Regions from separate parts of the Neorhizobium sp. NPDC001467 genome, predicted to be linked through region 3. Evidence: riboswitches for the same ligand, from Rfam matches in the RefSeq annotation. Region 3 holds a riboswitch; each other region holds the start of a gene.
What was found. Region 3 has a riboswitch for cobalamin ahead of nrdH (glutaredoxin-like protein NrdH). Riboswitches for the same ligand answer to the same signal wherever they lie in the genome.

Region 1: it holds a riboswitch for cobalamin, as region 3 does, so the genes downstream of both, ACQKKX_RS06590 (ABC transporter substrate-binding protein) here and nrdH (glutaredoxin-like protein NrdH) in region 3, are expected to answer to the same signal.
Region 2: it holds a riboswitch for cobalamin, as region 3 does, so the genes downstream of both, ACQKKX_RS10605 (DUF1636 family protein) here and nrdH (glutaredoxin-like protein NrdH) in region 3, are expected to answer to the same signal.

Annotation. Positions count from the first base shown of each region.
Region 1 covers NZ_JBNNPS010000002.1:386,706-394,858, reverse strand. The annotation lists gene ACQKKX_RS06610 (L-idonate 5-dehydrogenase) at 1-150, shown strand, start outside; gene ACQKKX_RS06605 (pseudoazurin) at 237-689, opposite strand; gene ACQKKX_RS06600 (ABC transporter ATP-binding protein) at 686-1,534, opposite strand; gene ACQKKX_RS06595 (FecCD family ABC transporter permease) at 1,531-2,574, opposite strand; gene ACQKKX_RS06590 (ABC transporter substrate-binding protein) at 2,585-3,619, opposite strand; cobalamin riboswitch at 3,784-4,013, opposite strand; gene ACQKKX_RS06585 (FCD domain-containing protein) at 4,091-4,981, opposite strand; gene ACQKKX_RS06580 (mannitol dehydrogenase family protein) at 5,205-6,323, shown strand; gene ACQKKX_RS06575 (zinc-binding alcohol dehydrogenase family protein) at 6,320-7,330, shown strand; gene ACQKKX_RS06570 (UxaA family hydrolase) at 7,344-8,153, shown strand, end outside.
Region 2 covers NZ_JBNNPS010000004.1:48,272-56,424, reverse strand. The annotation lists gene cobD (threonine-phosphate decarboxylase CobD) at 1-632, opposite strand, end outside; gene cbiB (adenosylcobinamide-phosphate synthase CbiB) at 631-1,608, shown strand; gene ACQKKX_RS10615 (cobyric acid synthase) at 1,592-3,049, opposite strand; gene cobO (cob(I)yrinic acid a,c-diamide adenosyltransferase) at 3,058-3,672, opposite strand; cobalamin riboswitch at 3,785-3,993, shown strand; gene ACQKKX_RS10605 (DUF1636 family protein) at 4,150-4,509, shown strand; gene cobW (cobalamin biosynthesis protein CobW) at 4,532-5,569, shown strand; gene cobN (cobaltochelatase subunit CobN) at 5,569-8,153, shown strand, end outside.
Region 3 covers NZ_JBNNPS010000007.1:18,865-25,827, forward strand. The annotation lists gene ACQKKX_RS14825 (5'-nucleotidase) at 1-908, shown strand, start outside; gene nrdF (class 1b ribonucleoside-diphosphate reductase subunit beta) at 1,036-2,022, opposite strand; gene nrdE (class 1b ribonucleoside-diphosphate reductase subunit alpha) at 2,037-4,205, opposite strand; gene nrdI (class Ib ribonucleoside-diphosphate reductase assembly flavoprotein NrdI) at 4,175-4,585, opposite strand; gene nrdH (glutaredoxin-like protein NrdH) at 4,598-4,819, opposite strand; cobalamin riboswitch at 5,061-5,282, opposite strand; gene ACQKKX_RS14850 (LysR family transcriptional regulator) at 5,382-6,269, opposite strand; gene ACQKKX_RS14855 (acyl-CoA thioesterase) at 6,272-6,963, opposite strand, start outside.

The sequences.
Region 1 (8,153 bases), on a different contig from region 3:
GCGAGACTGATTTCCGACCGACGGATCGATGTACGACCGCTGCTGAGCGCGCAGATCCCGATGGAACGTGCGGTGGAGGCTTTCGAACTTGCCAGCGACCGGACGAGATCGACGAAAGTGCACCTCACCTTCGATGGCGTCTCGCCCTAGGCGACACGCGTCGGAAAACGCGCCGTTCACTGACCGGCTTTTGAAAGCTGGCAGCCGGCCCGGCCGGCTGTGATGCGGGACTGGCTTTATTCCGCGCCGCCGCTTCCGGCTCTGGTCAACAGCGCTTCCATGCGCGCCTTTGCGCGCCCCGGCAGGGAAACACTCTTGTAGCTTTCCGGCAGGGGTGCATTGCCGACCTTGATCATCATCACCATGCCCATCCCCAGATGCGGCGAGCACTTGATAGCGTAGAAGCCTTCCGTATCGAACGTGGTCTCGAAACGGTCGCTGATCCTGCTCTTGAACCCCTTAGCGCCTTCCGGGATCATGCCGTCAATGGTAGCCGCGTTATGGCTCTTGTGGGTGGGAACGAAAACGACACGGTCCCCCGGAGCAATCTCCAGGTAATCGGGCTCGAACACCATCGGACCCTTGTCGCCGCGGTTAAGCATCTGCACCTCGAACGTGGCAGCCAAAGCCGCGCCGGCCGACACCGTGACCGCAAACAGGGTGAGCAAGAGAGCAAGGGTCTTCGTCATCGGTAGTTTCCTTTCTGCAAGCGAAGGACCTGATTTTCGGCGCCGGTTATAACGGTGCTTGTCCTGTCGGCGACGGTTCCGGTACTCCTGGTACGGAACCGGACATGGCAGAGACCATCCTCGTCTGGCGCGACGGTGGCCTCCACGCCGAATACGGCGCGGATCATCCCCGATGTGAGCACTTCGGCAGGACGGCCGATCGCCTTCAGCCGGCCGTGATCCATGATCGCGATACGATCGCAGAACATGGCGGCGTGGTTGAGGTCGTGCAGAGCCGCCACCACAGTCAGGCCCTGCCGCCTGACCAGATCAAGCAGATCGATCTGGTGGCCGATGTCGAGATGATTGGTCGGCTCGTCGAGCAGCAGGACCTGCGGCTGTTGCGCAAGGGCCCGGCCGATATGCAGGCGCTGCCGCTCACCCCCGGACAGGTGGTGCCAGTAACGTCCGGCCTTGTCGATCATGTCGACGTTTTCGAGCGCTGCATTGACGATCACGTCATCCTGCCGCGACCAGCCCGACAATGGACCGAGATAGGGTGTGCGCCCAAGCTCGACCGCCTGTCTTGCCGTGATCCGCTCGGCCGTTTCGGCCTGCTGCTCGACGAAGGCGAGCTTGCGTGCAACTTCCCGGCTGCCGATCGCGCGCAGCGGCAGGTCGTCCAGCAGGACCTGGCCGGAGAGCGGCTTGCGGATGCCGGCAAGCATGGACAGAAGCGTGCTTTTGCCCGACCCGTTCGGGCCAATAATGCCGAAAAACTCGCCGGAGAGGACCTCGAAGGAGACATCCTGGACGACGGCCAGATCTGCCGCTGACCAGCAGAGATTATGCGCCGACAGTTTCATGGCCGCGCCCCTTTCTGACCGAGGATGAAGGCAAAGGCCGGCGCGCCGAACAAAGCGGTGATAACCCCAATCGGCAGGACCTGGCCGGCGATGATGGTCCGCGACAGGATGTCGGCGACGATCATGAACACCGCGCCCACCAGCGCCGTCACCGGCAGCAGCCTCCCATGCCGGACGCCGACGATAAGACGTGCGGCATGCGGAATGACCAGGCCGATGAAGCCGATGGAGCCGACCAAGGACACCATGGTCGCGGTCATGGCGGCGGCTGTGCATATGAGCACGACCTGCACCCGCCGCACGTGAATGCCGAGCGACGCGGCCGCATGGTTTCCGAAGGCGAAGGCATCGAGCGCGCGGCAGTGCCAGAGACATATGAGAAGGCCGGCGATCGTCACCGGCAGCGCCAGGCCGACATCGGGCCAGCGAACGCCGGACAGGTTTCCGAGCAACCAGAACATGATGCCGCGCGCCTGTTCGGCGGTAGCGGACTTGGTTACCATGAAAGAGGTGAGCGCGTTGAACATCTGCGACCCTGCGACACCGGCAAGAATGATGGCACTGCTGCCGCTGCCGGCGCGCACCGCCAGAAGGCTGACCAGAACGAAGGCGGCAAGCGCACCGGCGAGCGCTCCCATGGGCATGGTCAGCATGCCCGCCCCGAAGCCAAGAAGGGCAACTGCCACCGCTCCGGTCGATGCGCCTGCAGAGATGCCGAGAATATAGGGATCGGCGAGCGGATTGCGCAGCAGCGATTGCAGCACGGCGCCCGCAAGCGCCAGCGAAGCGCCGCAACAGGCCGCTACGACGGCTCTCGCAAGACGATAGCTCCACACGATGCCCTCATCGAGCGGTTCGAGCGGATAACCGGCACCGAACATGCGGTTGGCGACTGTCTTTACCACCACGTCGAAGGGAATGGAGGTTTCGCCGATCGCTGCTCCGGCGATCAGCGCGCCGACAATCAATGCGCCGGCGAGGAGAAGAAGCGCCGCCAGCGCGGCGCCCCTTCCCCCAAACTGTGTTGCGATCCGTTTCACCGCAGGCGACTTATCTGGCAAGGCCGGCCGCGGCAATCGCGTCGGCCAGCTTTTCCAGCCCCTCGATCGTGCGGATGGTCGGGTTCATCGCCTGGGCATCCATTTCAAAGACATGGTTTTGCTGGACGGCCGGCATCAGGCTGGCGACCGGATCGTCCTTCAGGAAGACCCGCTTGACAGCGACGTCGTCGGCAGGGAACCGGCGGCGATCCATTTTGCCGGCAACGATGATCGTCGGATTGGCCTTGGCGATCGTTTCCCAACCAACCGTCGGCCATTCCTCATCGCTTTCGATCACGTTCTTAATGCCAAGCGCCGACATGATGTAACCCGGGGCGCCATGACGGCCGGCCACATAGGGGTCGATATCGAGTTCGGCGCTCGAGAACCAGAAAACCGCCGAAAGCTTGCCATTGGCAGACGCAATCTTCTTGCGCGCTGCGTCCTCGCGCTTCTTAAGGTCGACGACGAGCTCTTCACCGCGATCCTGGACGTTGTAGATCGCTGCCAGATCGCGGATTTCCTGATAGATCAGCTCCATCGAAAAGACGCCGGTGCGCACGCCATCGCCGCCGCCGGAATTATCCTTCCCGACGCAATCGGCGGGCGACGTATAGACCGGCACGCCCAGTTCGGCGAACTGGGCGGGCGTTCCGACCACGCCTTGTGGACCGATCTGCCACTGGAACTGCGTCGTCACCAGGTCCGGCTTGCGGCCTATCACCGCCTCGAAACTCGGATCATTGTCGGCCAGACGCTCGATCTTGGCATTGGTATCCTCGAAACCTTCCAGCACCGGGCTGACCCAGAGTGCGGTGCCAACCACCTTGTCCGACAGACCAAGCAAATAGAGCACTTCGGTGACGCTCTGGCCGACAGAAACCGTGCGCGACGGCGCCTGCTTGAAGGTCAGATCAAGGCCGCAATTCTTGATCATCAGCGGATATCGGGTTTCGGCAGCCGAAGCCGCCGTCCCGAGCGGCAGAACAGCAAGCGCCGAAGCAAACAGGCCGGCGATGAGCACCGGTCGTGCGAAATGAAACATGGTCTCTCCTTGAGGGGTGTGATCGATGACGGGCGAAAAGGCGTATCAGTACGCCCGACCCACGACAGCCGACATCGACGAGCAAGGGATTAAGACCATGGAGTGCGCGAACGCGCGTGGAAGCGTCATAACGTGATCCTCTTCCGGGCATCCCCGCCCGTAACGATAGCTCTGTCCTGACGGCAGGTCTCCTGGCTCACGAACATGTCGTCCATCTGCCTTCCCATGCCGATCACGACACAGTGGCCGATACCGTTGAGGCATCGCGAGGATGGACGGTAATCCGCTTACAGTTGCGGGGGCAGCCACGGCATTGATCCCTCTCGGGGTCGCACCGTGTTCCCTATTAATTCCATTGCTTTTGGCGCCGGAAACCGTCGAGACTGATTTAGCGGGCAGATAGGCCTGCCGTCAATGCAAATCGTCTACGTTATGTAATATCATTACGTCAAGACTGCACAGGTTCTTTCTTCAGTCGACGTGAATGGACGCCAGCATGGTCGAACGCGCCGTGTGCAAATGCTGACGGCACGCTTCGCGCGCCTGTACAGGATCGCCGCTTCTCAAACCTTCGATATAAGCGAGGTGCTCGGTTAAGGCGCGGCGATTGCGATCTGCCTCGTCTTTCTTGTTCCACTGGTAGTGATAATGGAAAATCACCGACATGACGCCCTGGATATTGCCGAGGAACCGGTTGGGGACGGCGCTGTCGACCAGCTTGTGGAAACGATGGTCGAGATGAGAAAACGCGCGGTGGCTGCGATCAAAATCGGAGAGAAGGGCATGGTGTTCCGCTTCGATCAGCGACAACTGGCTCCACAGCGGATCATCCTTATCCAGCGCGACGAACCGGTCGACGGCACGGAACTCGATCAGTTCACGCATGTCGAACAGCTCGGCCACGAAATCGACGGTCAGTCCCAGCGTGCGCCAGCGGCCGTTGCTCTGGCGCTCCAGGAGGCCGAAATGGCTGAATGTGTTGAGGCAATCGCGGATGGCCGAGGTCGAGACCGCGAATTGCCGAGCGAGATCCAGCCCGTTGATAACTTGGCCAGGACTACAATCGGGCCCAACCAGCCATGCCATGAACTTGCGCTCGACCATATCGGCGAGCGGCTCGAGATCGGCATCGGCAAGATAATCGGCGTCGCTTGGCAACCGCAATTGCCTTTTTGTCCGACCGTCTATGGCGACAATGCCGCGCGCGGCCACGGCCGCGAGAACGCCACGCACCGTGGTTCGGCTGACGCCCAGACAGGCGGCCAGGGCCGGCTCCGAGGGCAGGCAGGAGCCCGGCTCTCGATCCGAGAGCATGTCGAGCAGATGGTTGTAACTGCGCTTGAAAAGAGCGTTGGTTTTCATGGACACGCGCGCTTTGGATGGACAGTATCGCTACTGTTTTTTATGCGTGATTTTTTTATATAAAAAACAGATTGCTTGCAAGCCGGTTGTCTTTTATCCCAAAAGAACAGTTCATCGCATGTCACGGGAGAGGGAACATGCCATTTGCATTACGGTGCCGCGGGACATGCCGAACCTGCTGCCGGATCGCTTCTTTCGTCAGATGGAGCGGAGAAAAGGGGCAATGACCGGCATCATCCTGCAATTCGGCACCAGCCGTTTCCTTCAGGCGCACGCGGATTTCTTCCTGCATGAGGCCAGACAGGCGGGCCAGACTGTTCTGCCTGTCATCATTGTGCAGACTTCGGGCGCGGCCGAACGCGCCGGACGGCTGGCAGCCTTTGCCGATCCGGCAGGTTTTCCTGTCGTTATCCGCGGGCTGGAAGACGGAGCCCCCATCGAGCGTACCGTGTCGGTGAAAAGCGTCGAGCGTGGCCTGTCTACGGCAGGAAACTGGGCTGAGGTCGTCGACCTGTTCTGCGAGCAGGCCGAATACGTGCTCTCCAATACCGGCGATTCCGGCTACGACATTGCGGCGGAAACAGCAGGGACGGATCTCGAGGTCCTGTCGCCGCGGCCGTCCTTCCCCGGCAAGCTTGCCCAGCTTCTGAAGGCACGGTTTGAGAGAACGGCCAAGCCGATCACGATTCTCCCTTGCGAACTCATCAACGGCAACGGCCCGGTGCTGAAAGGCATCGTTTGTGATCTCGCGCGAAAAAGCGGGGCGGATGCAGCTTTCCTGACATGGCTGGAAGAGAAGGTGATTTTCGCCAATACGCTGGTGGATCGAATCGTATCGGAACCGATCGAGCCGGTTGGCGCAGTGGCCGAACCCTACGCGCTGTGGGCTGTCGAACGTGCGCCCGGTCTCACCATGCCCTGCACACATCCGTCGATCGTGCTGACCGACAAGCTGGAGCCGTTCGAACGGTTGAAGCTGCATATCCTCAATCTCGGCCATACCACGCTTGCCGATATCTGGCTGAAGGAAGGCCGCCCGAAGGGCGAAACGGTCAAGGAAATCCTTGCCGACCCTGCCATCCGCGCGCGTCTGGATGCCGTCTACCGCGACGAAGTCGTACCTGGCTTTGCGGCGCATGGCATGGGCAAAGACGCCGAGGCCTATGTCGAAACGACGATGGGCCGTTTCCTCAATCCCTATATCGAACACCGCATCGCCGATATCGCCGGCAATCACCAACTGAAGATCGAACGACGGATCAAGGCCTTTCTCGACTGGGCGGGGACACCTGCACCAACCCTTGAATCCATCGTCCAAGCCAGCGACAGGAAATCCGCATGAAAGCACTCGTCTGCGATGAACCCGGCCGCCTCTCCGTCGTCTCTCGCCCCGAACCGGTGCGCGGAGAAAACGAGGTCAAGGTCCGCATCCGCCATATCGGCATTTGCGGCACGGATTTTCACATCTTTGCCGGCAAACATCCCTTCCTCGAATATCCTCGGGTCATGGGGCATGAATTGTCGGGCACGGTCGAAGAAGCGCCGGCGGATAGCAGGCTAAAAGCCGGCGATCCGGTCTATATCGTGCCCTACCTCTCCTGCGGCACCTGCAAGGCATGCCGCAAGGGCCTCACCAATGCCTGCTGCAACATTCAGGTTCTGGGTGTGCACAAGGATGGCGGCATGGCGGAATATCTCTGCGTGCCCGTGCAGAATGTGATCCCCACCGGCAATATTCCGCTGGCCGACGCGGCGATGATCGAGTTTCTGGCAATCGGCGCTCATGGCGTCAAACGCGGCATGGTCACCGGCGAGGACCGTGTGCTCGTGACCGGCTCCGGGCCGATCGGCATGTCGGCAATCATCTTTGCCAAGGCCCGCGGCGCACATGTGACCGTGATGGACACGCGCGAGGACCGGCTGCAATTCGCCGTCGATCAACTCGGCGCGGATGCCGTTATCTTTGCCGACGACAACGCCGAGGCGGAAGCCGAACGCCAGACCGGCGGCGAATGGTATGACGTCGTCATCGACGCCACCGGCAATGCCGTGCCGATGCAGCGCGGCTTTGGTTTTCTCGCGCACGGCGCACGTTACGTGCTGCTCTCCGTCGTGCGTCAGGACATCACCTTTTCCGATCCGGAATTCCACAAGCGCGAGGCGACCCTGATCGCCAGCCGCAATGCCCAGCCCGACGATTTTGCGGAAGTGGTGCGGCAGATCGAGGCAGGCAAAGTGCCGACCCGCGCACTCAACACCCATAGCGGACGCCTGGAAGACGGGATTTCGCTTTTCGCCGAGTGGTCAAAGCCGGAAGCCGGCGTGATCAAGGCGATCCTGGAGATCTGAGATGACATTGAACATGACCACGAAAAAGACGCTGCGCCTGAACCCGCAGGACAATGTGGTGGTCGCCACCGCCGACTTAGCCGCCGGCACGCCGATCGAAGGTGATGTCGTGGCCATTGCACGTGTGCCGCGCAGCCATAAGGTGGCGACCCGCCCGATCAGCAAGGGTGAACCGATCCGCAAATTCGGCCAGATCATCGGTTTTGCCTCAACCGACATCAATCCCGGCGAATGGGTGCACGAAAAGAACGTCACCATGGGCGAGGATTTTGAGCGCGATTATGCCTTCGCGGCCGAAGCCAAACCGAAGGAAACGCTGTTACCGGGCGAAACACCCGCCTTCTTCAACGGTTTTCGTCGCGCCGACGGCCGCGCGGGAACGCGCAACTTCATCGGCATTCTGTCCTCGGTAAACTGTTCCGCCACGGCGGTGGATTATATCGCCGAAGAGATCAACCGCTCCGGCATTCTGGCCGATTACCCGGATATCGATGGCATCGTGGCCCTACCCCACAGCCAGGGCTGCGGCATGGCCGGCAAAGGCGAGGCTTTTGACGTATTGTCGCGCACGCAATGGGGTTATGCCAGCCATCCGAATTTCGCGGCAACGCTACTGGTCGGCCTCGGTTGCGAAGTCTTTCAGATCCCGCGCATGAAGGAAACCTACCAGATTGCCGAGGGGGAGCATTTTCAGTCGCTGACCATTCAGGAGACAGGCGGCACACGCAAGGCGGTCGAGGCGGGTGTGGCAAAAATCAGGGAAATGCTTCCTTTCGTCGCCCGCTCGCGCCGCGAACCGATTTCAGCCTCCGAACTGTCGCTG
Region 2 (8,153 bases), on a different contig from region 3:
TTTCCGAACGAGCGCAGGACCGCAAGGCCCGGACCGATATCCCCTGCAAGACTATCGCCCCTAGGCATGACGTCCATGAAAGCCTCGTCTACGACCAGCAGACCGCCTTTTGCAGCCATATGGGCGCCAAGGCGCAGCAGTTCGGCACGCGCGATCAGCCGCCCATCGGGATTGTTGGGATTGACGACCACGGCAAGATCGGCGGCAAAGAGGTCTTCGAAATTTGCGGTTTCGGTGAGATCGAAACCGGCGAGCCGTGCCATGCGGGCATGCTCGGCATAGGTGGGCGACAGGATGGCGGCCTTTGCGCCGGGATGCACCTTGCCGCCGAACGCGGCTTCGACCAAAAGTGGCAGAAGAATCTGCGTTCCGGGCGCCGCCGCAACATTTTCGGCGCGAGGCGCCCCATAGACGGCGGCGGCTTCACGTTTCAGCGATTGGAGGGCCGACGGGTCCGGCAGGCGGCAGAAAGCGGTGGAAGCGATATCCGAATGCGGGTAGGCATGCGGATTGATACCGGTGGACAGGTCGATCCAGGGTTTTGGCGCACGCGGAAAGCGGGCGTCCGCCTTGGCAAGATTGCCGCCGTGATCGATCGACTGCTCTGTTACCGGTTCCGCTTGTCGCTGCATGTTTTTTACGCTCGCCTTTGTCTCCCTGCTTATTGAACGGCTCTGCGGCTATCCGCAATGGCTGGTGCGGGCGATCGGCCATCCGGTGATCTGGATCGGCACCGCAATCGGTTGGCTCGACCGCAGGCTGAACCGGGCGGAGCAGAGTTTTGCGCAGCGAAAGACGATGGGCGCGATGGCGCTGCTTGCCCTCCTTACCGCTGTGGTCACAGTCACGGCAGCCATCAGCTGGTTTATCGGAACATCGCTGGTCGCACTCGCAATTCTCGCCGTGATTGCCTCCAGCCTGACGGCACAAAAGAGCCTTGAAGATCATGTGCGGGCAGTAGCAGATGCGCTGGATCGGGAAGGGCTTACGGCCGGCCGAAAGGCCGTATCGATGATCGTTGGACGTGACCCGGACCAGCTCGACGAACCCGCCGTCTGCCGTGCCGCGATCGAAAGTCTGGCAGAGAATTTTTCAGACGGCATCACTGCCCCGGCCCTGTGGCTCGGCATTGGTGGGCTCGCCGGCGGTGCGGCCTACAAGACGACCAATACCGCCGACAGCATGATCGGCCACCGCAACGAGCGCTATGAAGCCTTCGGCTGGGCGTCGGCGCGGCTCGACGATCTGGTCAATCTGCCGGCCTCGCGGCTGACGGCTTTGCTCTTCGTTCTGGCCTGTTTTTTCGTGCCCGGCTCGTCGGCCCGGGACGCCTGGAAGACGGTGTGGCGGGATGCCGGAAAACACCGTTCTCCCAATGCGGGCTGGCCGGAGGCGGCGATGGCCGGCGCACTCGGCCTGGCTCTGGCCGGCCCGCGCGTCTATGGCGGCACACTCGTCCCCGACCATTTCATGGGAGCCGGCGGACGGCGCGAAGCGACCGCATCCGATATTCGCAAGGCCCTGAAACTGGCGCGGGTGGCCGATATCATGATGATTGCCCTGTTCGGCCTGCTGGCGATTGCCAGTGAGGCTATCGCGCGAGCCTGAGTAGCGCCTCAAGATCGAGGTGCTTTTCCATATGCTCGGCAAGGCGATCCAGAACCTCGTCTATTCCTGCCTCATAATCGATACCGGAAGCGTCGCCGCCAAGTCTTTGGAGCCACGCCGACCGCTGGCGATCATCGGCAAACAGGCCGTGCACATAGGTGCCGAAGACGCGGCCGTTTCGCGCAATTGCACCATCCGGCACTCCGGCAATCTGCGCGAAGGGACGTCGGCAATCGCCGCCCACCGTCTTTCCGATATGCATTTCGTAACCGACAAAGGAAATACCATCGGCACTGACGCCGGTCACGGCTTCCAGCCGCTTATCGTTGGAAAGCGTGGTGTCCACATCAAGCAGGCCAAGACCTTCAACCACCGAGGGCTCGCCTTCCATGCCATCAGGATCATGCACCGAGCGCCCCAGCATCTGGTAGCCTCCACACAGACCCAGAACATGGCCGCCGCGACGCACATGGGCGGCAAGATCGATATCGAAACCGGCAGCCTTGAACGCCGCCAGATCTGCGATCGTCGCCTTGGATCCCGGCAGAAGCACGAGATCGGCATCGCCGGGCAGCGGCTTTCCGGGACGAATACGGATCACTTCGACATCCGGCTCCGCATCCAGGGGATCGAGATCGTCGAAATTGGAAATATGCGGCAGGACCGGCACGGCGATGCGGATCTTGGCACCGCTCTTGTCGATAGCAGCCGCATCGAGCGCCAGCGCATCTTCGGCGGGCAGGCGGCGGGCTTCGGCAAAGAACGGCAGGAGGCCGATTGGCTGCCAGCCGGTATGCGCTCCGATCATCGCCATGCCATCGGCAAACAGGGCGGGATCACCGCGAAACCGGTTGACGATAAAACCGCGGATCATGGCCGCATCCTCAGGCTCTAGCACCAGCTTGGTGCCGGCGATGCTGGCGATGACGCCGCCGCGATCGATATCGCCGATCAGGATGACCGGCACGTCTGCCGCGCGGGCAAAACCCATATTGGCGATATCGTTGCGGCGCAGGTTCACTTCAGAAGCACTCCCGGCGCCTTCGACCAGCACGATATCGGCCTGGCTTTTCAAAAGTTCGAAACTTTCCGTGACGCGCGGCATCAACGATGCCTTCATGCCCTGATATTGTGATGCTTTTGCATTGCCCTGCACGCGCCCCTGCACCACGACCTGCGCGCCGACCTCGCTTTGCGGCTTCAGCAGGACCGGGTTCATATGCACCGACAGCGGCACCCTTGCCGCCCGCGCCTGCAGTGCCTGCGCCCTACCGATCTCACCGCCATCCGATGTGACGGCAGCATTGTTCGACATGTTTTGCGGCTTGAAGGGCTGCACTTTCATGCCGCGATTGGTGAGCGCACGCGCAAGACCGGCAACAAGCAGCGACTTGCCGACATCCGAGCCGGTCCCTTGAAACATCAGCGCGCGTGCAGTCATGGGTGTTCTCAGAACTCGATACCGGACTGGGCTTTCACGCCCGCCTTGAAATGGTGTTTGACCAGCGTCATTTCAGTGACCGTATCGGCGGCCTCGATCAGCGCCGGCTTGGCATTGCGGCCGGTGACGACGACGTGAAGATTTTCGCGCCGGGCCTTGAGGGACGCGATGACGGCTTCGAGATCGAGATAGTCGTAGCGCAGCGCGATGTTGAGTTCATCGAGCACAAGCAGGCCGATGGTCGGGTCGGCCATCAGTTCCTCAGCCTTCGCCCAGGCCCGTTCGGCAGCGTCGATATCGCGCTTCAGATCCTGCGTTTCCCAGGTAAAGCCCTCGCCCATCGTATGCCATTCGACGCGATCGCCAAACAGTTCCAGCGCCGGCCGCTCGCCCGTTTCCCAGGCGCCCTTGATGAACTGCACGACACCGACTCGACGCCCGTTGCCAAGCATGCGCAGGGCCAGACCGAACGCGGCGGTCGACTTGCCTTTTCCGGGGCCGGTATTGACGATGAGAAGGCCTTTTTCGATGGTCTTTTCCGCCACTTCGGCATCCTGGACCGCCTTGCGATTGGCCATCTTGCGCTGATGTCGCTCGGCTTCCTGCTGGTCGATGTCCTTCATGGTCGGCTCCTTGGGCAGCGGCTCATTTGCGCGCGGACTATAGGGGATTCGTTGCACACGGCAATGCGGCCTGTTCCATCGGGCTTCGCGCATTGACAGTGCACGCACCGACGCCTAGGGAAAGGATGACGGTCTTTTCCCGGCAACGGGAAAAGCTAAGAGGGAACGTGGTGCCGCCCGGATTTCTGGGCTCCAGACCACGGCTGCCCCCGCAACTGTAGGCGGTTAGCCCCGCACCACGCCACTGAAAGCGATTTCGGGAAGGCGGCGATAGGGCGACGATCCGCAAGCCAGGAGACCTGCCGTCACAGACAAAAATCCGGCCGGGCGGGGTGCTCCGGCAAGGATATTTTCAAGGGACGACAACCATCCGGTTATCGCGCCCGCACCCCGCATGCTAAACCACGGGGTAGATGCTTGGATTTCATTCAGCCCAACAGTAGCCAGGAAAACGAGACCGCGGCGGACAGGCCGGCGGTGACGATCTTTGTTTGCGTCAGTTGCCGCGCCAGCGAAGGGTCCATCGAAGAACCGCGTCAGGGCACGCACCTACTCAATGCGACGGTGGAAGCCGCCGCGGGGCAGGCGCCAAGCGTCACCATCAAGAGCGTCAACTGTCTTTCCAACTGCAAACGCGGCCCGAGCGCCGCGATCGCACGGCAGGACGGCTGGACCTATGTTTTTGGTCACCTCGACCTCGAAAACGCCGCCGACCTCCTCACCGGTGCCGAACTGATCGCCACCTCGGCGGACGGATTGATGCCCTGGAAAGGACGGCCCGACTGTCTGAAACGCAACATGATCGCCCGTATTCCGCCCTTCGATTTCAACGCATAGACGACGTTTAAGGAAAAGACAGATGACCGCCAATCTCGCCCGCATTCCCTGCACCGTCGTCACCGGCTTTCTCGGCGCCGGCAAAACCACGCTACTGCGCCACACGCTGCAGACCCTTGAAGGCAAGCGCCTTGCCGTCATCGTCAACGAGTTCGGCGATGTCGGCATCGACGGCGAAATTCTGAAAAGCTGCGGCATCGAAAACTGCCCGGACGACAATATCGTCGAGCTCGCAAACGGCTGCATCTGCTGCACCGTTGCTGACGACTTCGTACCGGCGATCGACAAGATCCTTGCTCTCGAGCCGAAGGTCGACCACATCCTGATCGAGACCTCCGGTCTCGCCCTGCCAAAGCCGCTGATCCAGGCCTTTCAGTGGCCGAGCGTGAAAAGCCGCGTGACGGTGGATGGTGTGGTTGCCGTGGTCGATGGCCTCGCACTGGCCGCGGGCCGGGTGGCCGATGACATGGAAGCACTGGCTGCCCAGCGTGCTCAGGACGACAGCCTGGACCATGACGATCCGGTCGAGGAAGTGTTTGAAGACCAGATCGCCTGCGCCGACCTCGTGATCCTTACCAAGGCCGACCTTCTCGACGAAAAGGGCTTGGAGATCGCCAATGCGCATGTGAGCGAACACCTGCCGCGCGCCGTGCGCATCGTACCGGCCGCTAACGGCATCATCGATCCGGCCGTATTCATCGGCCTCGACCTTGCGGTCGAGGACGATATTGAAAACCGCAAGACCCATCACGACGACGAACTCGACCACGAACACGACGATTTCGACAGCTTTGTCCTCGACGTGCCGGCGATTGCCGATCCGGCCGAGCTGACCCAGCGCATTGCCGACGTCACGGCGGCCGAAAAGGTTCTGCGCATCAAGGGCTATGTGGAAGTTTCGGGCAAGCCGATGCGGCTTCTGGTGCAGGCCGTTGGTCCGCGTGTGAACCACTATTTCGACCGCCCCTGGGGCCCAAGCGAGGAGCGTCGCTCGCGCCTCGTCATTATCGGCGAAAAGGGCATCGACGCGACCAAGATCGAAAAGATTCTGGCGGCCTGATGCATATCCTCGCCACCACGTCCTCGTCGCTTGACGACCTGATCGAACCGGTCGATCTCGACCAGACGCCGGGCGACGTGGTGGTGCTGTCCTTTACTGACAGCGATCTGAACGGTATTGCGTCGGCCTGGGCAAAGGGCGGCGACGAGATGCCGTCGCTGAGGCTCGCCAACCTGTCCGAACTGCGGCATCCGATGTCGGTCGATCTGTGGATCGACAAGGTGGCGCGGCATGCAAAACTCATTCTGGTGCGCATTCTTGGCGGTCACGATCGCTGGCCCTATGGCGCACAGGAATTGGCTCGCGTGGCCCGCGCGCAGGGGCAGACGCTCGTCATGCTGCCCGGCGAATGCAGCGAGCGGGATGACCGGCTGGCGGAGGGCTCCACCGTTTCGGCAGAGGAACTCGGCAAGGTGCTCTCGTATTTCCGCGAGGGCGGGCCTGAGAACATGCGGTCCCTGGCCGAACGGCTGGCTGCGCTTGCACGGGGCACGCCGCCGCACACACAAGCGGCCGTCAGCGTGCCGAAGGCGGGGTTTTACCATCCGGGACTTGGCGTGCAGGACCGACCCGACACGCTTCTGGCCGCCCTGCCCGGGGCGGCGATCGTACCGATCCTGTTTTATCGCTCCATGCTGTTGGCAAGCGACGTGGCGCCGATCGATGCGCTGTTTGCGGCGCTGGCGGCCAGGAACATCCTCGCCGTCCCGGTCTTCGTCGCCGGGCTGAAAGACGGGGTTTCGCTGGCCTTCATCGAACAGGCGGTGGAGGAGCTGAAACCTTCGGCGATCGTGAGCGCCACCGCCTTTGCAAGCGGCATGGACGATACCGGAAAAACGGTGTTCGACCGGCTGGGCATACCCATCCTGCAGGTGGTCATTGCCACCACGCGACGTGACGCATGGCTTGAAAACCGCCGCGGACTGGGTCCCGCGGATCTGGCCATGCACGTGGTTCTACCGGAACTCGATGGCCGCATTCTGGCCGGCGCCGTATCCTTCAAACATGCAAGAGACGCAGACGATCAGGAATTTGCGGGCATGATGAACCGCCCGGAACCGGATCGCGTCGAACAGGTAGCGACGCGCATTGCCAGTCTGTTGCGGCTTCAAAATGCCAAGCGGAAGGATCGACGCATCGCCATCCTCATCCCGGATTATCCGGGTGCCCCCGGCCGCACGGGCTACGCCGTCGGGCTGGATGTGCCGCAAAGCGTGGTGGACATGCTGATCCAGTTACGGGACGCCGGTTATGATGTCGCGGATATTCCTGAGGATGCGCGGACATTGCTGCATCGTCTCGAAAGCCCGACGGAAACCTGCTCGCTGGATAGCTATCGCGCATTTTTCGAAACCTTGCCGGCAGAAGCCCGCGACCCAATGACGGCGACCTGGGGTAGTCCCGAGAGCGATGAAGCGCTTCGAGACGGCGTTTTCGCATTTCGCGCCGCCCGCTTCGGCAATGTAACCGTGGCGCTGGCGCCGGATCGCGGCCGCGTGGCGGATCGACGCACCGATTACCACGATCCCGAGCGACCGCCACGCCACGGGCTGATCGCTTTTGGCGCATGGCTGCGGCAAGACCTCGATGTTCACGCATTGGTCCATGTCGGTGCCCATGGCACGCTGGAATGGCTTCCGGGCAAGACCGTAGCGCTGTCCCGGAATTGTTTTCCGGAAATCGTGCTCGGTGGGCTGCCGGTTATCTATCCTTTCATCGTTTCCAACCCAGGGGAAGCAGCGGTGGCGAAGCGGCGGATTTCCGCCGTCACCATCGGCCACCTGCCGCCGCCGCTGACGGAAGCCGGTCTTTCCGATGAGCAGAAGAAGCTCGAACTGCTGGTCGATGAATATGCACAGGCGGATGGTCTCGATCGCCGTCGCCGCGACAGGCTGGCGAAGCTGATCGTGGAGATGGCGAAGGAGTCCGGCCTTGCCGATGATGCCGGCGTCATGGCAGAAGAGGAAACCGATGCGGCACTGGCGCGGATCGATGCTTTTCTGTGCGATCTGAAGGATCTGGCGATCAAGGATGGCCAGCACGTCTTCGGCCGTGATGCCGATCTCACCGTCGAAACGGCCGACCCGTTGCGCAAACAGAGTGCCAGGCGGGAGCGGCAGGCGTTTCTGGATGCGCTTGACGGCCGCCACATCCCTGCCGGACCTTCCGGCGCGCCAGCGCGCGGGCGCCGCGACGTGCTGCCGACGGGTCGCAACCTCTACGCCTCCGATCCGCGCACCATGCCGACGCCGACCGCTTTCGAACTCGGCAAGCGTGCTGCCGACGAGGTGCTGCGGCGCTATCTGCAGGACCATGGCGACTGGCCGAAAAGCCTCATCATCGACCTATGGGGCAGCGCCTGCCTGCGCAGCGGCGGCGAGGAGGTGGCGCAGGGCCTGGCACTGATGGGGGCAAGACCCATCCAGGATCCGACAACCGGGCGCATCACCGGCATCGACATCCTGCCTCCGGCAAGCCTGGGCCGACCGCGGGTTGATGTCAGTTTCCGCATTTCCGGCCTGTTCCGAGACATGTTTGCGCCGCTGATCGCGCTGCTCGATGCCGCGACGCGCGCCATTGCCGC
Region 3 (6,963 bases):
CGCTCCGCATCGGCATTTCGACGCGCGCGTTGTTCGACCTTGAGGAAGAACACGCCGTGTTTGTGCGTGACGGAGTTTGGGCCTATTCCGACCTGCAATTGCAACGCGAGGGATTACCGATCGGCAAAGGGACCGGCTTCGACGTCATCGAGCGCCTTCTGCGGCTGAATATCGACGGCGAACGGCCCTTTGTCGAAGTCGTCCTGTTGTCGAGAAACTCGCCCGATCTTTCGCTCCGCGCCTTCAACTCGATCCAGTCCTATGGCCTCGGGATCAAGACCGGCAGCTTCACAAGCGGAAGGCCGATTGGCCCCTATGTGTCTGCATGGGCGATCGATCTTTTTCTCTCGAACGAAGACGATGATGTGCGAGCAGCAGTCGAAGCGGGGGCGGCGGCGGCAAGGCTCGGATCGCCGCCCGCCAATCGCATCGAAATCGCCGAGGACGAGGTCCGGATCGCCTTCGACGGCGACGCCGTGGTCTTCAGCGCGGAGTCCGATCAAATCTATAAAGACCAAGACCTAGCGGCATTCTTAGCACACGAGAAAGACAATGCTACCAGCCCAATGTCCGGTGGTCCATTTGGTAATTTCCTTAAGAAGCTTTCGCTCCTGCGCGAAATCTATATGGATGGAAACGGCTTCAGCAAGGTGAGGATTGCCATTGTCACGGCACGAAACGCTCCTGCGCATGCGCGTGTGGTGCACACGCTACGCGCTTGGGGAACGCCCGCTGACGAGGCTCACTTTGTCGGCACATTCGAGAAGGCTCCGATCCTGAAAGCATGTGGCGCTCATATCTTCTTCGACGATCAGGAAAAGCATGTTCTCGGCGCTTCCGCGGTTGTGCCGGCGGGTCATGTCCCTGGCCCACACCAGGCAGATACCCCGATCATCCCTGCTGCATAAGCACTCCAGCAAAAACGGGCTCCCACCGAGGTGCAAGCCCGTTCCTGGAAGCGTGATTGTAGGTCATGGGATCGTGCTTTGCCACGGTGGGACGTTGCCCTAGCAGGACAGCGCGAAACCGCTGCAGTCAGAAATCCCAGTCCTCGTCCTCGGTCGCCACTGCCTTGCCGATGACATAGGACGACCCGGAGCCCGAGAAGAAGTCGTGGTTCTCGTCGGCATTGGGCGAGAGCGCCGAGAGGATCGCCGCATTGACCTTGCAGGCCTCGGGTGGGAACAGCGCCTCGTAACCGAGATTCATCAGCGCTTTGTTGGCGTTGTAATGCAGGAACTTCTTCACGTCCTCTGTCAGGCCGACGCCGTCATAGAGCGCTTCCGTATACTTGGCTTCGTTGTCGTAGAGCTCCATGAGCAGATCGAAAGCGAAATCCTTGATCTCCTGGCGCCGCGCCTCCGGCAACCGCTCTACGGCGCGCTGGAACTTGTAGCCGATGTAATAGCCATGCACCGCCTCGTCGCGAATGATCAGCCGGATCATGTCGGCGGTGTTGGTGAGCTTGGCGCGGCTCGACCAGAACATCGGCAGATAGAAGCCTGAATAGAAGAGAAAGCTTTCCAGGAAGACGCTCGCAACCTTCTTCTTCAGCGGATCGCCGGAGGCATATTGCTCCATGATCAGCGCCGACTTGCGCTGCAAAAACTCGTTTTCTTCCGACCAGCGATAGGCATCGTCGACATCGGGCGTCGAGCACAGCGTCGAGAAGATCGAGGAATAGGAGCGTGCGTGCACGGCTTCCATGAAGGAGATGTTGGAAAGCACCGCCTCCTCATGCGGTGTTGCCGAGTCCGCCATCAACTTCACCGAGCCGACGCCGTTCTGGATCGTGTCGAGGAGTGTCAGCCCGGTGAAGACGCGAATGGTCAGCTGCTGCTCCTCCGGTTTCAGGGTGGCCCAGGAGGGGATGTCGTTCGACAACGGCACCTTTTCGGGGAGCCAGAAGTTTCCTGTCAGGCGGTTCCAGACCTCGAGATCCTTGTCGTCCTCGATGCGGTTCCAGTTGATGGCGCGCACGGCGGCAACCGTCGAGGTATTGGTCTTCACTTGAATGTTCATCTTGGTCACCGGGATCAGAGGGCGCAGGAGACGCAGCCCTGCACTTCCGTGCCGGTCAGCGCCATCTGGCGAAGGCGGATGTAGTAGATGGTCTTGATGCCCTTCTTCCACGCATAGATCTGCGCCTTGTTGATATCGCGCGTCGTCGCGGTATCGCGGAAGAACAGCGTCAGCGACAGGCCCTGATCGACATGCTGGGTCGCCGCCGCATAGGTGTCGATGATCTTCTCAGGCCCGATCTCGTAGGCATCCTGATAGTAATCGAGATTGTCGTTGGTCATGAAGGCGGCCGGATAATAGACGCGGCCGATCTTGCCTTCCTTGCGGATCTCGATCTTGGAAACGATCGGGTGGATCGAGGAGGTCGAATGGTTGATGTAGGAGATCGAACCTGTCGGTGGGACAGCCTGCAGGTTCTGGTTATAGAGACCGCTTTCCATGACAGCCTGCTTCAGCGCCCGCCAGTCCTCCTGCGTCGGGATATGGATGCCCGCGGTTTCGAACAGTTCGGCGACGCGCGCCGTCGCGGGCGTCCACTCGGCTTCGGTGTATTTGTCGAAATACTCACCAGATGCATATTTCGAGTTCTCGAACCCCTTGAAGCTCTGGCCGCGCTCGACCGCCAGCCGGTTCGAGGCGCGGATGGCGTGATAGGTCACCGTGTAGAAATACATGTTGGTGAAATCGATGCCCTCATCGGAGCCGTAGTAGATGCGTTCGCGGGCGAGATAGCCGTGAAGGTTCATCTGGCCGAGACCGATCGCATGGCTGTCCTCGTTTCCCTTGGCCACTGAGGGAACCGAAGTGATGTTGCTCATGTCGGAAACGGCCGTCAGCGCCCGGATCGAGGTTTCGATCGTCTTGCCAAAATCCGCAGAATCCATCGCCGCGGCGATGTTCAGCGAGCCGAGATTACAGGAGATATCCTTGCCCATGCGATCGTAGGACAGATCGGCCGCATAGGTGCTGGCATCGCTGACCTGCAGGATCTCCGAGCATAGGTTGCTCATGGTGATACGCCCGGCAATCGGGTTCGCCCTGTTCACCGTGTCCTCGAACATGATGTAGGGATAGCCACTCTCGAACTGGATCTCGGCAATCACCTGGAAGAAGTCGCGTGCCTTGATCTTCTTCTTCCGGATGCGGCTGTCGGCCACCATTTCGCGATATTTCTCGGTGACCGAGATCTCGCTGAAGGCGACGCCATAGACGCGTTCGACGTCGTAGGGCGAGAACAGGTACATGTCCTCGTTGTTCTTAGCGAGTTCGAAGGTGATGTCAGGGACGACGACGCCAAGCGACAGCGTCTTGATGCGGATCTTCTCGTCGGCATTCTCGCGCTTGGTATCGAGGAAGCGCATGATGTCGGGATGGTGGGCATTGAGGTAGACCGCTCCCGCGCCCTGCCGCGCGCCAAGCTGGTTGGCGTAGGAGAAGCTGTCCTCGAGCAGCTTCATTACGGGAATGACGCCTGAGGACTGGTTCTCGATCTGTTTGATCGGCGCGCCGGCTTCTCGCAGGTTCGTCAGAGACAGGGCGACCCCGCCGCCGCGCTTGGAAAGCTGCAGCGACGAATTGATGCCCCGCGCGATACTCTCCATGTTGTCCTCGATCCTGAGCAGGAAGCATGAGACGAGTTCGCCGCGCTGCTTCTTGCCGGCATTGAGGAAGGTCGGCGTCGCCGGCTGGAAGCGGCCGGAAATAATCTCGTCGACCATATCGCGGGCCAGTGCTTCACTGCCCTGCGCCAGCGCCAGCGCCACCATGCAGATACGATCCTCGTAGCGCTCCAGGTAGCGCTTTCCATCGAAGGTCTTCAGCGTGTAGCTGGTGTAATATTTGAACGCCCCGAGGAAGGTCGGGAAGCGGAATTTCTTGGCATAGGCGTGGTCAAACAGGTCGCGGACGAAATTGAACGAATACTGGTCCAATACCTCCCTCTCGTAATAGCCCTCGGTCACCAGATAATCGAGCTTCTCCCTGAGATTATGGAAGAACACCGTGTTCTGGTTGACGTGCTGCAGGAAATACTGCTTCGCTGCCTGCCGATCCTTGTCGAGCTGGATCCTTCCGTCCTCGTCATAGAGGTTCAGCATCGCGTTCAGTGCGTGGTAGTCGAGCGTTGCGTCCGCCACCTTCGTATCCGCCGCCTTCACCGGGCGTTCGAGAACTGCCGTGTCCAAAATCGTTCCAATCCGTGTGTGACATTGGCGACATCCTCGTCCGTGCCCAGAAGCTCGAACCTGTAGAGGTATGGCACCTGGCATTTCTTCGAGATGATGTCGCCGGCAAGCCCGAAGGTCTCGCCGAAGTTGCTGTTGCCCGCGGCGATCACGCCGCGAAGGTTCGAACGGTTCGCCGCATCGTTCAAGAAGCGGATGACCTGTTTGGGAACGGCCCCCTTGCCACCCTCGCCGCTATAGGTCGGGACGACAAGCACATAGGGCGACCCTGCCTGCAGGGTCTCGCCGGTGATGGGGATGCGCCGGGCGGGAAGGCCGAGTTTCTCGACGAAGCGATGGGTGTTCTCCGACCGGCTGGAAAAATAGACGATCTCGCCCATCGCAGTAGCCGATCAGGCGAGCGCGCTGATCATGTCGGGGCGGAAGCCGGCCCAATGCTGCTCGCCGGCGATGACGACCGGAACCTGGCGGTAGCCGAGGCCCTGCACGAGCTCGTAGGCAGCGCTATCGGTGGAAACGTCGATGATCGTGTAGTCGATGCCCTGACGGTCGAGGGCTCGGGTGGTCGCGGTGCACTGGACGCAGGCAGGCTTGCTGTAGACGGTAATGCTCATTGGGAATACCTCGTGACTGGAAGGCAGGGGATGTCGGTCGGGCGTCCGCCGACGCCCGCACGAAAGATCAGGAATGGAATGGCGCGCACCTACAGGGCGCGGATCGGCGCTACTCGCGCTTGCGATGAACTGAATGACTGGTCATGGACTTCACCCCGAAGTTTGCTCATGCGGGGGATCAAGGGCGGCGTGAACGCGCGACATTGCGCGTATCGACGCGACCAACCGGACACCCCGCCCGTGGACGTTACGCTCTGAGGCAGGTCTCCTGGCTCGCGGGTCGTCGCATCCATCCTCGCCTTCCCGAAGCATGAGGCTCCAGTGGCTTTTTCGAACAGATGCTCGCCGCTTACAGTTGCGGGGGCAGCTCCGGCATTGCTGCGCCCCTCATGGACGCCGCACCGTATTCCCGTCTTAGCTCCGATCCTTGCGAATCGAGAGAACCTCGAACACTAGATATAGTATACGTGGTGAAAATTCCGTCAACGAATATGAACGCAGACCACGAAAATGAATGGGGATTACGCCCACGAGAAGGTTGCCAGAATAGGGGGCCCAACAGTCAGGCCGATATTCTGGATGAGGTCGCGAGAAACCCGGCAATAAAGTCGATGGTGTCGTCGCCATCCCTCAAGCCAAGATGGATGCTTTTCTGGATCCCGCTCTGACCGATGCGGACGGGACGGACGCCGAGTGTTGCGGCCTCCCGGCGCACTAGCCAGTTCGGAATAGCGCTGACCCCGCGGCCAGCTGCCACCAGTTGAAGCATCATTTCCGTGGTCTCGACATTGCGGTGGTGGCGCGGGCGGCAATTTGCGGGCACCAAAAATTGCGTGAACACATCCAGCCGTTCTGGCGCAACAGGATAGGTGAAGAGCGTCTCATCGAGCAGGTCTGCCGGTTCCGCATGGCGCTTGAGTGCCAGCGGATGATCTGCTGGCACGGCAAGCACCAGCTCGTAATCGAACACAGGGAGATAATGAATGCCGGGTGTCTCGATCGGATCCGGTGTGATCAGGATATCGATTTCGTAACCCGTCAGCGCCGCGACACCGCCGAAGGCAAATGATGTCGTCAATTCGAGGTCCACGTCCGGCCATTCCGTGAGATATGGCTTCGTGACACCCATCAGCCATTGATGGCAGGGATGGCACTCCATGCCGATCTTGAGCGAACCCCGCTGGCCGTGGCGGTAATCCGACAGGACATCTTCGGCCCGTTCGATCTGTGGCAGAACGCGCTGCGCCAACCTCACGATGTAGCGGCCGGCTTCGGTGAGACGAAGGTTGCGGCCGTCCTTTTCCCACATCGCCACGCCATAGCGTTCTTCCATCTTGCGGATCGTGTGGCTGAGAGCGGACTGGGAGACGTTCAGCCGCTCCGCCGCAGCCGTCAGGCTGCCCAGGCGGTCGACTTCACGCAGGATCGACAGATGCTGCCTGTCCAACATGGTTATGCCCGCCCGTTCTCAAAAGGAATTGCTTCTTCGGTGACGCTGTCGCGCACCGGAATCGGACGGTGGTCTTTGTCCACAGCAACCATGGTGAAATGTCCGGTCGCTGTGATGTTTCTTTCGCCCGTCAGAAGGTTCTCGGACCAGAGTTTCGTTTCGATCGACATGGAACTGCGGCCCACATGCTCGACGCGTGCCTCCGCCTCAACGATCTCACCAATCGCGATAGCTCTTGCGAAATCGATACGTTCGGATGAGGCCAGCACCACCAGCTTGCCGCAGTAGCGGGACGCTGCGACGAAAGCGGCTTTGGTCATATAGGCGATGGCTTCACCTCCGAACATCCGGCCGACGCTGTTTGCCTGATCCGGAAAGATGATCTCGACCATCGCAACAACGTCGCTCGCATCCGATCTCTCTTCAGAAAGGAGTTCGGGCAAGACATAACCTGCGGCATCCTCGCCCTCCGGTATAGCAACCATATGGAACATGCCGCGCGTACAGCTGTGCCGCTGACGGCCGACGATAGTCTCGGCCGCCATTTCGACCTCGACTGTCAGGGACCGACGGCCTGCCTTCACCGGTCGCGCCGCGAACTCGATGATATGCCCTATGCGGGCCGGTTGCTTGAAATCGATGCGCTCACAGGAGGCGGTCACGAATGGCGCCCGTCCGAACCGCGTTGCTGCGA